2 regions of the Rhizobium beringeri genome follow, and region 2 is predicted to be linked to the other one. Evidence: riboswitches for the same ligand, from Rfam matches in the RefSeq annotation. Region 2 holds a riboswitch; the other holds the start of a gene.
The links. Region 2 has a riboswitch for thiamine pyrophosphate ahead of ELH03_RS19930 (YkoF family thiamine/hydroxymethylpyrimidine-binding protein). Riboswitches for the same ligand answer to the same signal wherever they lie in the genome.

Region 1: it holds a riboswitch for thiamine pyrophosphate, as region 2 does, so the genes downstream of both, thiM (hydroxyethylthiazole kinase) here and ELH03_RS19930 (YkoF family thiamine/hydroxymethylpyrimidine-binding protein) in region 2, are expected to answer to the same signal.

Annotation. Positions count from the first base shown of each region.
Region 1 covers NZ_SILG01000003.1:378,832-384,469, reverse strand. The annotation lists gene ELH03_RS29300 (ABC transporter substrate-binding protein) at 1-463, opposite strand, end outside; gene ELH03_RS29295 (glycoside hydrolase family 3 N-terminal domain-containing protein) at 507-1,529, opposite strand; gene ELH03_RS29290 (GNAT family N-acetyltransferase) at 1,554-2,033, opposite strand; gene thiD (bifunctional hydroxymethylpyrimidine kinase/phosphomethylpyrimidine kinase) at 2,253-3,062, opposite strand; gene thiE (thiamine phosphate synthase) at 3,059-3,694, opposite strand; gene thiM (hydroxyethylthiazole kinase) at 3,691-4,494, opposite strand; TPP riboswitch at 4,545-4,641, opposite strand; gene ELH03_RS29270 (invasion associated locus B family protein) at 5,334-5,638, shown strand, end outside.
Region 2 covers NZ_SILG01000001.1:3,994,895-4,000,532, forward strand. The annotation lists gene soxR (redox-sensitive transcriptional activator SoxR) at 1-336, opposite strand, end outside; gene ELH03_RS19925 (NADPH-dependent FMN reductase) at 420-995, shown strand; TPP riboswitch at 1,157-1,270, shown strand; gene ELH03_RS19930 (YkoF family thiamine/hydroxymethylpyrimidine-binding protein) at 1,261-1,893, shown strand; gene ELH03_RS19935 (ABC transporter permease) at 1,983-2,789, shown strand; gene ELH03_RS19940 (ABC transporter ATP-binding protein) at 2,786-3,544, shown strand; gene ELH03_RS19945 (ABC transporter substrate-binding protein) at 3,555-4,565, shown strand; gene ELH03_RS19950 (acyltransferase family protein) at 4,744-5,638, shown strand, end outside.

The sequences.
Region 1 (5,638 bases), on a different contig from region 2:
TCTGCTCGGCGGCGAGCGAGCTCGGATTGGCGAGCGTGAAGCGGACCGTCTGGCCGTCGACGGTCTGGACATCGGTGATGAAGGTCCAGATGCTGACGAAGTCGAGCGCCGGGAACTTCTTCAGGTAATCATAGGTGAACTTGACGTCGGCTGCGGTCAGCGGCTTGCCGTCCGACCATTTCAGGTTCGGGCGCAGCTTGAAATCGATGCTCTTCAGGTCGTCGGAGAGCTTGAAGCTTTCAGCCAGGCGATAGACCGGCTTGTTGCTGTCGAAGCGGTTGAAAATAACCAGCGGCTCATAGATGAAGTCGAGCGTGGACTGGCGCGACGAGGTCTGGTTGAACGGGTTGAAGTTGCGAACCCAGGTCGTCGCCGGTTCGATATTCACGGTGAGGATCGTCTGCGCCATGGCAGATCCCGAAAGCAGTGTCAGCGCGGCGGCGGCAAGAAGATATTTTTTCATGTCTTATTCCCCTTTTCTTATGCGGTGAGAGATGACGTGCCGGTCAGGAGACCAGCACGCTTGCAAACATGTGTTCGACTTCTGCGTGGGCGGCGCGGAAATCGACCTTGAGATTGCCGAGTCGGGATTTGCCGGCGGCGATCCGCTGCAGGGCGGCTTCCGTCAGCGGACGGGCGGCCTTGGCGGCGGCTTCGCTTTCCGGAATGTCGCCGTGGCTGTGGAGCGCGATGTCGAAGCCTGCGTCGAGCACTTGTTTGACGCGTTCCGGCAGGGTGCCGGAGAGCGACTCCATGAAGATGCAGTCGGAAATCAGCACGCCCTCATAGCCCATCTCCTTGCGGATCACGTCATGCATGATCGGCGAGACGGACGCCGGCAGTTCCGCGTCATAGGCCGAATAGACGACATGGGCGACCATCGCCCAGGGCGTATCCTTCAGCGCCACGAAGGGTTTGAAATCGGTCGCGGTGAGCGTCTCGCGGCTGGCGTCGACCACCGGACGCTCTTTGTGGGAGTCGAGCGTCGCGCGGCCATGGCCGGGAATGTGCTTGATAACAGGCATGTTGCCGGTCTCGAGCAGACCGTCGACCACCTCGCGGCCGAGGGCAGCGATGAAATCGGGATCAGGGCCGAAGGAGCGGGCGCCGATGACCGTGCTCGTCGTCTCGAAGACGAGGTCGAGAACGGGCGAGCAGCCGCTGGAAAGGCCGAGTTCCGTCATCATCGCGCCCATGGCCTGGGAGGAAAGGCGCAGTGCTTTTTTACCGAGATCGAAATCGCGGCGCGCAAGTTCGGCGAACTGGCCGAAGCTGCGAAAGAGCGGCCAGGGGCCGGCATCGAGATGCTGAACGCGACCGCCTTCCTGGTCGGTGAAGACAGGCGCGTCATCGCGGCCGACAGCTTCGCGGAAGCGGTCGATCAGCCGCCTCGTCTGCTCCGGCTCGCGCTGATTGCGCCGGCCGACGAACAGGCCGAGCGGATTGGTTTCGCGAAAGAGGGCGAATTCATCCTCCGAAATAGTGGGATTCGGAAGGCCGACGAAAAGGGCGAGCGGGGTCGAGGACAATTCTGTAGCTCCGGGATCAGATGGTCATTTCGGCGTGCTTCTCAACATGCCTTCGTAGATGCCCTTGTCGGGGGCGGGGATGACGGTTGCGCCTGCGGTCTTGGCGTAGAAATCGACCGGGCCGGCATCGCCGATGAAGGCATAGGCGTGGCCGAGCGTCTTCATGGCCTGAAGGCAGGCGGAAAACAGGGCGAGCCCGATGCCTTTGCCGCGCGTTTGCGGGTCGACGCCGGTCGGGCCGAAGAAGCCGCGCGCCGTCGTGTCATAGCAGGCAAAGCCCAGGAGCTTACCGCCGTCGACTGATATCAGGCAGGCGATTGGCTGGCGGGAAAAGGCGACCGTGACTTCGCTTGCCCAGTTCTCACTAAACTGTTCGCGAACCCAGTTGGCGATGAGATGCAGTTCCGGGGGGAGGGCCGGACGGATGGAGACGCCAACACGGTAGGCCTTCTGTTTCAGGTCGGCGAGCTTAGCGGAGTATAAGCTCACAAGCAGGTCTGGCACCTGTCATTCCTCCAGTTATTCCGTTATTGCGGAATGTATCCCCTTTTAGTGTCATAGACTTGGCCATCTGGCCGGGCTTGTCAACAGGGTTTTTCAAAGGGGCAAAGGGACGACCTGCCGCAGTCGCCGCGGTTTCAACGCAAAGTAGGTGCCGAACGCAAAAACGGCCCGGCAAGGCCGGGCCGTTTTCGATTGGTGGCATGTTCGCTGAGCGAGCGCCTATTCTCCGTCTTTCCACAGCGCATAAAAATGCTGCACCGGGCCGTGGCCGGAGCCGACAGTGAGGTGTCCGGCAGCGGCGACCGCGCCGGCGAGGTAATCCTTTGCAATGGCGACGGCCTCCCGCGCCGAGGCGCCCTTGGCGAGCTCGGCCGCCAGGGCGCTGGAGAGCGTACAGCCGGTGCCATGGGTGTTCTTGGTCGGGACGCGCCTGGCTTCGAACCAGTGCAGGCCGGCGGCGGTGGCAAGCACGTCAGGGCTCTCGTCGCTGTCGAGATGGCCGCCCTTGACCAGCACTGCGGCCGGGCCAAGCGCCAGCAGGCGTTCGGCCTGCGCCGCCATCTCCGCCCGGTTTGTCGCCACCGGCTGGTGCAGCAGCGCGGCGGCTTCGGGCAGGTTCGGGGTCAGCAGCGTGGCAAGCGGCAGCAGCCGCCGGGTCAGCACGTCGACCGCTTCAGGCGCGAGCAGGGCGGCTCCACCCTTGGCGATCATGACAGGGTCGATGACGATCGGAATGTCGCGGTGGTCAGTCAGCGCACCGGCAACGGCATCGGCGATGCCGGCATTGGCGATCATGCCGATCTTGACGGCATCGACGCGGACATCGGCAAAGACGGCATTGATCTGATCGGCGACGAATTGCGGCGGTACCAGATGCACGCCGCTGACGCCTTGCGTGTTCTGCGCTGTCAGCGCGGTCAGCACCGCCATGCCGTAGACGCCGCGAGCGGAGAAGGCCTTGAGATCGGCCTGGATGCCGGCGCCGCCGGAGGGATCGGAGCCGGCGATCGAGAGAACGTTGCGGATCATGCGCGGACCTTTCGAATTTCTGCGGCGATGCGGCGCGTGGCCGCTTCGGGGTCCGGCGTACCGCAGATGGCGGAAACGACGGCAAGCCCTTTGGCGCCCGCGGCGAACACTTGGGCGACATGATCCGCCTTGAGCCCGCCGATCGCGACCGACGGCACCGGCGAGGCCTTCCCCAGCCTTGCAAGACCGTCAAAGCCGATCGGCTGCTTGTGGTCGGCCTTGGTCGGTGTCGCAAACACTGGCCCGACGCCGGTGTAATCGATGAGATCAGCATCGACGGCACCGGCGAGCGCCTCGCTCTCGACCGACAGGCCAAGGATCATGTCAGGGCCGATCAGGGTGCGCGCTCTGGATGCATCCATATCATCCTGGCCGATATGCAGGCCGTCGGCGCCGATGGCGATTGCCGCCTCGACGTCATCGTTGACGATGAGAAGGGCGCCGGTCCCATCTAGCGCCTGTTTCAAGGCGCGGCCGGTCTCGATCATCCCGATGGTGCCGGCATGTTTGTCGCGCAGTTGCACCATCGTCGCGCCGCCGGCAACGGCAAGGCGCGCAGTTTCGACCATGCCGATCCCCACGCAGAGATCGGGGTCGAGGACGAGGTAGAGAGAAAGGTCGAAAGCCTTCATGCCGCCGATATCCTCGCCCTGGCATCGAGCGTTTCGGCGTCGAGCGCGGCCAGCGCATCGAGGAAGCGCCAGGAGAAGGAGCCGGGGCCGGCCGCCCCAAGCGCTGCCTCCTCGCCGGCGATGGCGAAGGTTGAAAGCGCAGCAACCGTCGCGCCGAAGATATCCTCAGGCGCCGTCGCGGCAAAGGCGCCGACGAGGCAGGTGAGCGAACAGCCGAGCGCGGTGACTTGCGGCATCAAGGCCGATCCGCCTTCGATGCGCACGGCCCGCTCGCCGTCGGTGACGAAATCCACGGCGCCGGTCACGGCGACGACCGCCCGCTGACGCTCAGCCAGCCATCGCGCCGAACCTTCCGCCTGCTTGACCGGATCGCGGCTGTCGACGCCTTGGCCGCGGCTCTCTCCGCCGGCAAGCGCGATGATCTCGGAAGCGTTGCCGCGGATGACGGTCGGACGCAGCGCCAGGAGGTCGGCGACGGCGTTGCGGCGGAAAGCCGTGGCATAGTGAGCGACAGGATCGAGCACCCACGGCTTGCCGGCTGATGTCGCAGCCTTTGCCGCCGCCTGCATACCGTCGATCCATTGCGTCGACAGCGTGCCGATATTGATGGTCAGCGCACTGGCGATCCCGGCGAATTCGCCGGCTTCTTCCGCAGCATGCACCATGGCGGGCGAGGCGCCCGCGGCAAGCAGAACATTTGCGGCAATGTTCATGGCGACGTAATTGGTGATGCACTGAACGAGCGGCGGCTTCTCGCGCATCGCCTTCAGCATCGCTCCGGGTGTAGTCTTGGTCTGCATATGGCCCCTTTCAGGCGGGGGCGGGCACGGGGCGGTTCGTGCGGGCTAAGCCGCGACCCCGAGCGACTCCCTCCGCCGGCATTATCCGGTTCAGGTTCGAAGGGTGCTTCTCAGCCCGTCTGTCGACGAACGCCCCTGTCTCTCATCGCGCTCTTTTTCGCAGAGAACGGGCCTGATGTCACCTCGAAAATGACAATCATGCGACCGACGCGCCGCGCGATGGCTATGGATGATTTATGGGTCTGGATCGCCCTTCATGAAGGATGAGAGATCGCCGCCGATTCGGGTTTGACCAGGTTTTCCCGAATGTCGTCCGCCGGTTCTGTTCCGGGCTACCCTCGTCGTTGCCGTTTTGCCATGCGGCTGTCCTCTCGTTTTTCGAGAAGAATAACAGTAGCAACCGTGGGTGCAATGAATTTCTAAAATACATCTCTGTATTTGTGAGGAGCATCGGGAAAAACGCAGATGCCGGAGAGGCTCTTTTCTTCGCAGGAATGAGGCTCATCTTTTCAAGACTTTGCAGCAGTGGGGATAGTGCGGAATTATTCATCCTATCCGTTCATCTGTCGAATTTTCAATGAAGACGGGCAGGTGGACAGCTTCGCGTAAGTTGCGCGTCGTCTCATGGTCCTCGCCAATCGGTTTTATTCGAGCGTTGAAATCTCTTGGCGAATTCGATGAGGGCGAGTCTCGGCCGAGCGCAAGACTTGATCTCTCAGAACGTGAAGTAAATATCTAACGGAAACTTTACCGTGCTGACACGCTTAGGTTGACTAAATGACGGATTGTAGCGATACGGCTTTACACACGAATAAAATCTTCCTGAAGTTGTATTTTAGATGAGAAAATTTTTGAAAATCGGCATGAAGCGGGCCCTTCCGACTATCGCCCCCGTTTTGATATTCATCGCTTGCGCCAACCCGGCTTTTTCGCAATCACCTGTTCCAGCCGATCAAGGACCGGAACAGGTGCAGGCGCCCGCTCAACCGGCGCCGGCCATGAAATCCCAGAAATTCGACGACTGGTATTATCGCTGCACCGGTTCGGCAGGCACTGAGGCTTGCGAAGTCGCCCAGGTCGCGCAAGTCGCCAAAGACGGCAAACCCGTCAATATCCTGACGCTGGCGATCGCAGCTTCGCCGGC
Region 2 (5,638 bases):
CAGGCTAAGCCGCCTGATTCGCGCGTCGAGATCATCCTTCCAGCGCGCCGACAGCGTCTGCCAGTCGGCGACGGTCGGCGTGCGCCCCTGCGGCAGGGACTCGAACGCTGCCTGGATTTCCGAAAGCGGAATGCCGACACGCTGCGCCACCTTGATGATGCCGAGCCGGCGAAGCACATCGCGCCCAAAGCGCCGCTGATTACCGCGGGAGCGGATGCTCGAGATCAGCCCCTTGGTCTCGTAAAAATGCAGCGCCGAGACGGCCAGGCCGCTGCGCTCCGCCACTTCACCAACCGTCAGGAGCTTGCCGAGCGGCGCTGCGGGAATTCTATCCATCACCTCTTGACCTCAATATTAGTTGAGGTTTTATAACCTTGGCTCCTGCAATCGTAAAGTCCAATCGCAACAAGGAGCGACGCATGAAAACACCCACCAGGCTGGCTGTCATCTACGGAAGCACGAGAGAGGGCCGCATCTGCGACCGGGTGGTCAAATGGCTGACGCAGGAGCTCGTCCGCTTCCCGCAGTTTGATATCGACATCATCGACCCGCTCGATTTCGCGCTGCCGGCCAACCGTGACATGACGCACCCCGAAGTCGACAGGCTCGCCAGACGGCTTGGCATGGCCGACGCCTTCATCATCGTCACGCCGGAATACAATCACAGCTTCACCGCCTCGTTGAAGTCGATCATCGATTTCTTCTTCGAGCCCTGGCAGGGCAAGCCGGTCGCCTTCGTTTCCTATGGCGGCATATCAGGCGGCCTGCGCGCCGTCGAACAGCTGCGGCTCGTCTTTGCCGAACTCCACGCCGTCACGATCCGCGATTCGGTCAGCTTTGCCGCACCTTGGAACCGCTTCGACACCGAGGGACGGCTCGATAATCCCGCCGACGCAATGCGTTTGCTCGATCGGATGATGACGAGGCTGGAATGGTGGACGCGGGCGCTCGTCGCTGCCCGCAGCGATCGTCCCTATGCCGACATCGCCGCCTGAAGCAGAAGCTCCGGTTCCGTTCCCGGCAGGTACGGAACCATTGGGAACACCCGGACAGGACCTCCGTCCGGGTGTTCCCCGTCACATCAGGCCCATCCCGACCGCGCGGACGGGTTCGCAATTTTGCTGTTGCGGGGAGAAAACCCCGGTGATAGTTTCCGCGCAAATAACAGGGGAGCTCCGTATCGCCGGGGCTGAGATGTGAGGTGCAAGCCTCTGGACCCTTCAAAGCTGATCTGGGTAATGCCAGCGGAGCGAGGTTCAGATGTTTTCAGGCGCACAAGTGTCACTTTATCCGATGTCCGGCAATTTCGTCGGCATCATTCTCGATGCCGTCAAGGCGCTCTATCCCTATCGCGACCGGCTGCGCATCGAGACCGATGACATCTCCACGCTGCTGGTCGGCCCGCCTGAAATTCTCTTCGCCGCCATGCACGATCTTTTCGTCGCCGCCGCCAAGACCGGCGAGCATTGCGTGCTGTCCGCTGCCGTTTCACGCGGCTGCCCCGGCGAGCCGGACGACGCCATCTGCGGCGTCAACCTTTCCCTCGGTCAGGCGGAGCCGCTTGCCGAGCGTATAACAGCCGCGCTTGCCGCCGTTGAAACCACCGCCGAGACCGGCCAGCCGACCGCCGCGCAATTCTCGCTCTACGTCATGGGAACCGATACCCATATGGACGAGATCTATGGCTGCATCGACTTCCTGAAGCGCTCCGGCACCTTCGACCGCGCCAAGAATTTCTGCACCAAGCTTTCTGGCGATGCCGGTACCGTCTTTGCTACCATTCGTGAGGCCTTCTATCGCTTCGGCGACCCCGAGGGACATGTGACCCTCGACATCACGGTGTCCGCCAATACAGCGCCGCGTGTCTTTTCAGACGCGCAAAGGACGCTGTAACACTTTAAATTGCTGCATAATTTTATCCTTAAATCGATTCCGATTTAAGGAATTATGCAGTGCCCGACGAAAGCCTGAAACGAACGCTGATGACACTGCCACAACCATCGGATTCGCGCCTTGCCGCGCTCCGCGCTGCGCTGTACCGAGCGATGCCCGCCTTGCTGGCCGGCTGCGTTTTTTTGGCGGCATGGGAACTCTATGTCGATCTTTCCGGTATCAAACCGTCCATCCTGCCGGCGCCTTCCCGCATCGTCATCCAGGGCTGGCTGAACCGCGAAGCCCTGATATCAAACACCTGGCCGACACTCGGCGCGACACTCGGAGGTTTCGCCCTGTCGCTGGCCTTCGCCTTCGCCGCCTCGATCCTCATGGATTTCATGCCCTTCATGCGCCGGGCATTGCTGCCGATCTTCATCGCCAGCCAGACCCTTCCGCTGGTGGCGATCGCGCCCCTCGTCGTCCTCTGGTTCGGCTTCGGCCTGTTGCCGAAGGTCCTGCTGGTGGCGCTTGTCACCTTCTTCCCGCTGCTCGTCGCCTTGTTGCAGGGCTATGAATCGACCGACCGCGACATCGCCGAATTGCTGAATTCAATGAAGGCGAGCCGCTGGCGCATTTTCCGCCTGGCACGGCTTCCCTCCTCGCTGCCCTATTTCTTCGCCGGCCTCAGAATCTCGATCACCTATGCCGTCGTCGGCGCGATCTTTGCCGAATATGCTGGCGCCGCCCGCGGCCTCGGCATCTATATCCTCAACGCCAAGAACAATTTCCGTCCCGATCTCGTGCTCGCCGCCGTCGTCGTCAGCGCCGTGCTGACACTCTGCCTCTTCGGAGCGACACAGATGATCCAGCGCCTCGTCATGCCCTGGCAACCATCCGGAGAGCAGCGCCGATGAGCGGTGAAATGGTTGAACTGCGCAACATCTCGAAGTCCTTCGACGGCATGAAGGTGCTGGGCGACATTTCGCTCACCGTCGCAGACGGCGAGTTCGTTTCGATCGTCGGCCCCTCCGGCTCCGGAAAATCGACGGTGCTGCGACTGCTGACCCAGGCGCTTCGACCCGATTCCGGCACCATGCTTTTTAACGGCGCGCCGCTGGAACAGGCGCCGCATTCCTTCGCCTTCATGCCGCAGCGCGACGCGCTGATGCCCTGGCGCCGGATCATCGACAATGCGGCACTCGGTCTCGAGGTGAAAGGCATGAGCCGCCGCGCGGCCCGCGCCGCCGTTGCGCCGCTGTTCGAGAGCTTCGGCCTCGCCGGCTTCGAACACCACTATCCCTCCGAACTGTCAGGCGGCATGCGCCAGCGCGCCGCGCTGCTGCGCACCGTCGTCCAGACCCAGGACATGCTGCTGCTCGACGAGCCTTTCGGCGCGCTCGACGCGCTGACGCGTACGCAGATCCAGGAATGGCTGCAGGGCATGTGGACCGAGCACCGCTGGACGGCGCTGCTGATCACCCATGATGTTCGCGAGGCTGTGTTCCTCTCCGACCGGATCTACGTGCTTTCGGCCCGTCCGGCGCGTATCATCCGCGAATTCCGCGTTCCGCTGCCCCGTCCGAGAAGCATTGCCGATCTCGGCTCGCCGGCGGCCCAGGCGATCGAAACCGAAATCCTGCAAACCCTTCTTCATCCGCAAGAGACCTGAGGAGGTCACCATGCTGCTTCTCACCCGTCGCCAGACGATCTTCGCCGCCATCGCGGCAAGCCTCGCCGGCCGCACCGCCTTCGCCCAATCGGCGCCCGCAAAGGTTCGCATCGCGCTCGACTGGACGCCCAACACCAACCATATCGGCATCTATGTCGCCAAGGCGAAGGGCTTCTATGCCGATGCCGGGCTCGATGTCGAAATTCTTCCCTTCACCGACACCAGCGCCGGAACGCTGGTGTCCAACGGCGTTGCCGATTTCGGCATCAGCAGCGAGATCGAGACCCTGACGCAGCGCGCTGGCGGCGGCGACGTGAAGATGGTCTACGGCGTCGTCCAGACGGAAACCGCACGCCTGATCTTCAAGGGTGGACGCGACGACATCAAGAGCCCGAAAGACCTCGACGGCAAGACCTATGGCGGCTTTGGCGGCACCTGGGAGAGCGCGCTGATCTCCGCGATAATCCGCAACGACGGCGGCAAAGGCGACGTCAAGACCGTCACCCTCGGAACCTCCGCTTACGAGGCGCTCGACAATGGCTCGATCGATTTCACGCTGGAGATCTACACCTGGGAAGGCATCGCCGCCGAACTGGAAAACCGGAAGATCAGCCGCTTCCACTATTCCGATTACGGCATTCCCGACGAGCAGACGACGGTCATCGTCTCCAGCGACGCCTATCTCTCCGCAAGTCGGGAACACGCCCGCGCCTTCATCCAGGCGACACGAAAGGGTTATGCCTACTCCGTCGACCATCCCGACGAAGCCTGCGAGCTGCTGATCTCTGGAAGCAACGGCGCACTGATGAATACGGAACTGGTAAAGGCTTCTCAGAAGGCATTGATCGAGGGGCACTTTCTGAAATCCGAGGCCGGTGTGATCGGTACGCTCGACCCGGCAAAGGCCGAGGCTCTCGGCGGCTTCCTGATGGAGAATGGCATTCTGGTCGATGCGAATGGCGCCGCACTCAAGGAGAAGCCGGACTTTTCCACCTATTATACCAACGAACTCCTCGACTGAGCCCACCCCCCGCCTTGCCCGTCGCGGCTTTCCGCTGCAAAATCCCAGATACGGATTCAGATCTTGGGCCGATCCGGCCTGAGATCTGAATCCGTATCTAAATCAAAGAAGTGGAGCATGATGCCGAAAACCGCTCACACTTTTCGGCATCATACTCTGGGCAAGGTGGGGAGGCAGGATGCGACAACAGGAGAGACTGGCCGGAGCGGACTTTCTGCGCGCGACGGCCTGTCTGCTGGTGCTCGCCCACCACCTCACGCTCCGGCTGGATATGCGCAGAATTCCCGATGAACTCGGACCGACCGCACACATCCTCCGCTTCGGTAATTTCGGTGTTGCCATCTTCTTCGTGCTCAGCGGCTTTCTTCTTGCCCATCCCTTCTGGCGCGCGCTCGACGCCGGCAGCGCCATGCCGAACCTCCGGCATTACACGATCCGCAGGGCGGCCCGCATCGCTCCGGGCTTCTGGTTCGCCGCCACCATCGGCTTCGCCCTCAGCCTGACGCTGCTTGCCCTGCCGCTGACGCCGGAGCTTACGCTTCGCTACGTCTCGGGACTGCTGTTCATGAGCCAGTGGCATTGGCGCACCTTGTTTCCTGTCGAAGCCGACGGGCCGCTCTGGTCCATTGCCTTCGAGGTCACCAGCTATGTGCTCCTGCCGATCTGCTTTTTCCTGCTGTTTCGTTTGTCCCTCTTGAGGCGGCGCCCGTTGCTTGCCCGCTTCGCCTGGCTTTGCGTCATCGGAGCCGTACTTCTCGCCCATGTGCTGATCCTGACCTTCTTTCCGCTCGACGACATCGGACGCGGCTGGCAATACGGCCTGCAGGGCGGGGCTAAGGAGTGGATGCCGAGATATAATCCGATCGGCTTCTTCGCCGTCTTCGCGCTCGGCGCACTCGCCGCCGGCGTCGAGGTCATGCTCCCCGCAAAGCGTTCCTCCTGGTTCGATGCCGCAGCAGCCCTGGCCATCGCCGTTGCCGGCTACCGCCTCGTCATATCGCCCGGCGGCTCCGACGCGGGTTACGGCTGGCTCGAAATCCCCTATGGTTTTCCGGTCTTTCCGCTGGCGGTCG